2 regions of the Streptomyces sp. NPDC056128 genome follow, and region 2 is predicted to be linked to the other one. Evidence: riboswitches for the same ligand, from Rfam matches in the RefSeq annotation. Region 2 holds a riboswitch; the other holds the start of a gene.

Region 1 (2,191 bases), on a different contig from region 2:
GGTCGGCGGCCTGTTCACCCGCTGGTTCCACCGCTGGGCGCTGCTCGGCGGCTGGGCGGTCGGCATGATCTACGGCACGGTCGCCGCGTACGGTGTGGCCTCGCCGACGCAGAAGCACTTCGGCGGCTCCTCCGACGAGATCCCCGGCATCGGCGAGATCGGCTACATCGGTCTCACCGCCTTCGTGCTGAACATCGTGGTCACCGTGGTCCTGACCTTCGTCCTGCGGGCGGTCAAGGCACCCGACGGCGTCGACGAGACCAAGCCGAGCGACTACACGGCGGACGCGGGCGACCCGGGCGTCGAGGTCGAACTGCCGCCGGCCACGGCGGGCACCTCGCACTAGGGCCTTCCTCGTCAGCGGGCCGTCGGAGAAATCCGGCGGCCCGTTGTCGTACCCGTCGGGCACACTCGGCGGCATGGACTTCGTGATCCGGCGGGCGGCGGCCGAGGAGTACGACACCCTCGGTGAGATCACCGCACAGGCCTACCTGCGCGACGGCCTCCTCGACTTCGGGGAGGACGACGCGTACCTCCACGAGCTGCGCGCCGTGGCCAAGCGGGCGGCGGCCGCCGAGGTGCTGGTCGCCGCGGCGGACGGCGGAGTGCTCGGCGGCGTGACCTTCGTCCCCTCCGGCGGGCCCATGGCGGACATCGCCCGGCCCGGTGAGGCCGAGATACGCATGCTCGCCGTCGCCCGCGAGGCACGCGGACGCGGGGCCGGCGAGGCGCTCGTACGGGCCTGCGTCGACCGCGCCCGGTCCGTGGAGGGCTGCACACGCGTCGTGCTGTCCACCCAGGGCACCATGCGCACCGCCCACCGCCTCTACGCGCGCCTGGGCTTCACCCGCACACCGGACCGCGACTGGAACCCCCTGCCGGAGCTGGACGACATCACTCTCCTCACCTATGAACTGACGCTCTGACACCACCCCGACACACTGGCGGACACAACATCTGGGGGTGCTGGCGGAGCCCGGCACAAGATGTATGCTCGTGCTCGCTGTCGCCGCAGGGGAATCCGGTGTGAATCCGGAACTGTCCCGCAACGGTGTACATGCGTGTATCCGTACGTTCTCGGACGTACGTGCACGCGTGCCTCAGTCCGAGGACCTGCCGACAGTGCGCCCCGGCCTCCCGGCCCGGGTGCCATGACGTCCGGGCCTCGTGGAGTGGGCCGGTGGACGCGACGCCGCGTGCGCTCGTGTGCTGCCCCCTGCCCTCCGCCAGGCCCCGTGCCGAGCGAGGGAGTGCCCCCACGTGACCATCGCGCCAGCCGATCCGGCCACAGCGACCCCGGTGACGACTTCAGCGATGCCGGTGACCGAGGAGTCCGACGGACCCGGTGCCGCCCTGCTGCGGACCCTGACCGCTCTGACCGCCGACCTCCCCGACGCCGACCCCGGCCGGGTCGCCGCCGCCGCGCTGCGCGGCCGGTCCGCCCACGCGGACGAGGCCGAGCTGCGCGAGCTGGCCACGGAGGCGGCCGCCGGTCTCATCTCCGAGGACCCGGTCTACTCCCGCCTTGCCGCCCGGCTGCTGACCATCGGCATCCGCGCGGAGGCCGCCTCCCAGGGCGTCACGTCCTTCACCGAGTCGGTCGCCACCGGCCACCGCGAGGGCCTGATCGCCGACCGCACCGCCGAGTTCGTACGGCTGCACGCGGACCGGCTGGACGCGACGATCGACCGGGCCGCCGACGACCGCTTCGGCTACTTCGGGCTGCGCACCCTGCACAGCCGCTACCTGCTGCGGCACCCGATCACCCGCAAGGTCGTCGAGACGCCCCAGCACTTCATGCTGCGGGTGGCCGCCGGCCTCGCCGAGGACACTGTGTCCAATTCAGAGACGGGCGCCCACTCCGTGGAAGAGGTCTCCGCCCTCTACGGCCTGATGAGCCGCCTCGACTACCTGCCCTCCTCCCCCACCCTGTTCAACTCGGGCACCCGGCACGCCCAGATGTCGTCCTGCTACCTCCTCGACTCCCCCAAGGACGAGCTGGACTCCCTCTACGACCGCCTCCACCAGGTCGCCCGGCTCTCCAAGCACGCCGGCGGCATCGGCATCGCCTACTCCCGCGTCCGCTCCCGGGGTTCGCTGATCCGAGGCACCAACGGGCACTCCAACGGCATCGTCCCGTTCCTGAAGACGCTGGACGCCTCGGTGGCGGCCGTGAACCAGGGCGGCCGGC
Region 2 (2,191 bases):
ACCACGCGCAGGGCAAGGTCATCTGGACCGAACAGTTGCTGAACGCCCTCGGCCCCGACGGCCGGTGACCGCCCCCGCTACCCCGCCAGACAGCAGTCGCCGCACTTCGAGCCGTTCGGCGCGCGGTAGTAGAGGCAGCAACTGCGGCGCCGGAACGTGAGATCCGGTCCGGTGATCTCTCCGGTGCCCACGAGCCGTCCGGTGTTCAGCAGCTCGGTGGTGAGGCCGGTGAGCGGCTCACGCAGCGCGGGGTGGGCCGCCAGCAGGGCGCGGGCTGCCTCGACGAGCGCCGAGGCCGCGTTGCCGTCCAGCAGTCGTGGCGCGACCTTCACGCGGAGCCCTTGGGCCAGCGCCTCCAGGTGGGCCGTCACCTGCTCGTACAGCGCGCGGGCGGGAGACGGACGTGCCCCGCCGCCGCGCAGACCGGCGGGGTACGGCATGCGCAGGGCCGGGCCGTCGTCGGCCCGCTCCAGCCGGCTCAGGTCCAGGACGATGCCGTGCAGGAGTACGCAGGCCAGGGCGGGCGACCAGAGGCGTGCCGCGTGGCCGAGGTGGGCGATGGACACGCCGATCCGCGGTTCGGGCGCGCGGTGGCGGTCCGCGACGGCCTCGGCGAGGTCGGTGAATCCCCGCGCGTAGGAGAGGTGGAGCGGATGCCAGCCCGCGTCCTCGCCGCCGACGCGCAGGACGAAGAAGCCGCCGAGGGCGGCCACGTCGTGCAGGGCGGCGGTGACGTCGGCGGGCGGCGCCTGAACGTTTCCGGACACCGGTTGCTCCTCGTGAGCGCTGAGTCAGGAGGCCGTACCGCGTCGCGGGGGCGTGATGGCGTACAGGTCGAGGATGTCCGGCCGCGGTGCGACGCCGGGGCCGCCGGCGCTGACCCAGTCGGCGATGTCCTCGGTGGCGTCCGGGTCGTTGACCAGTCCCAGCCAGACGGGGCGGGCACCGGCGGCGCGGCCCGCCGCGGAGGGCTGGACGACGATCACGTTGGCCTGTTCGCACACGTCGAGGCAGTCCGACACCCGCACGGGCACCCGGGCCCGCAGACGCGCCGTCTGCGCCGCGTGGTCGACGCCGATGATCTTCGGGGTGCCGCAGCAGCAGTCCCGGCAGACGACGACGCGTGAGGGCGTCGGGTCCGCGGGTACGCCGGGCGTCGCTTCGGCCGGGCCGGCTTGGGCGGGCATACGGCATCGTCCCTCTCCCCGGGGAGATCCGCCCCGGTGGTCCGTCGAGGAGGCGACCGCGTGAGTCTCCTGGCTCTCGGGTCGTCGCTCGCCCCACCCCTTCCCACCCGGTGCGGGCAGTGGTCGTGTGGGGGCTCGCTCGCCGATCACAGTGGCGGGACCGCGCCGGAATCGCACCGGCTTCCTCGGGCCGCCGTCGCCCAATTGCTCCGGGCATCCTCGCATCCCGTCGCCGGAGCTGTCAGCGGGCCCCGCCCCGTGGACGGGCACCGCGTGCCCGCTGAACACCCGCGCTTTGCGCCCGGCTCAAAGGAACGTAATATCGCCAGGTCATAGCCGCGACGGGAGACAGGAAGCCGGTGCGAATCCGGCACGGTCCCGCCACTGTGACCGGGCATCACGCCCTCGACCTGCCCCGCGCCCACCGGGCGGGCAGCCGGGGGCCGTCGGCCCGGGAGTCAGGACACTGGCCTGTCGCGGGCCCGATCCGAGGAGCGCGGACTCCCCAGGAGGCTTACGTGTCAGCCCTGTTCTCCCCTGCCCGACGCCGCCGGAGCCTGCGCGGCACGGCCGCGGCGCTCGCCCTGTCGGCGGCCCTGGCGACCGCCGGGTGCGGCTCGTCCGACGGGGCCGGTGACGCCGGCAAGGACGATTCGGCATCGGCGTCGTCCCTCGCCGGTTTCCCCGTCACCATCGACAACTGCGGTGTGAAGACGACCTACGAGAAGCCGCCGTCCCGCGTGGTCACCATCCATCAGCACCCCGCGGAGCTGATGCTCGCGCTCGGTCTGAAGGACCGCATGGTCGGCACCGCCTTCCCCGACTCGGCCGTCCTGCCGGAGCTGAAGAAGGACTACGAGGCGATTCCCGAACTCGCCGAGCGGGAACCGTCGTTCGAGAAGATCCTCGACGCCGAGCCCGACCTCGTCTACGGCGGCTATGGCAGCGCCTTCGCCGAGAACGAGGGCCGCTCCCGCAAGGCGTTCGCCGACGCGGGCATCGAC

What was found. A riboswitch is a leader RNA that binds a small molecule or an ion and turns the genes downstream of it on or off. The one in region 2 is predicted to bind cobalamin.
Region 1: linked by a shared signal. The riboswitch ahead of ACFC1X_RS25720 (ribonucleoside-diphosphate reductase subunit alpha) and the one ahead of ACFC1X_RS11950 ((2Fe-2S) ferredoxin domain-containing protein) in region 2 are both predicted to bind cobalamin.

The regions. Positions count from the first base shown of each region.
Region 1 is NZ_JBHJVQ010000016.1:21,934-24,124, reverse strand. It holds gene mctP (monocarboxylate uptake permease MctP) at 1-346, shown strand, start outside; gene ACFC1X_RS25725 (GNAT family N-acetyltransferase) at 420-926, shown strand; cobalamin riboswitch at 974-1,136, shown strand; gene ACFC1X_RS25720 (ribonucleoside-diphosphate reductase subunit alpha) at 1,261-2,191, shown strand, end outside.
Region 2 is NZ_JBHJVQ010000004.1:276,027-278,217, forward strand. It holds gene ACFC1X_RS11940 (SpoIIE family protein phosphatase) at 1-68, shown strand, start outside; gene ACFC1X_RS11945 ((2Fe-2S)-binding protein) at 78-767, opposite strand; gene ACFC1X_RS11950 ((2Fe-2S) ferredoxin domain-containing protein) at 792-1,187, opposite strand; cobalamin riboswitch at 1,250-1,374, opposite strand; cobalamin riboswitch at 1,498-1,677, shown strand; gene ACFC1X_RS11955 (ABC transporter substrate-binding protein) at 1,715-2,191, shown strand, end outside.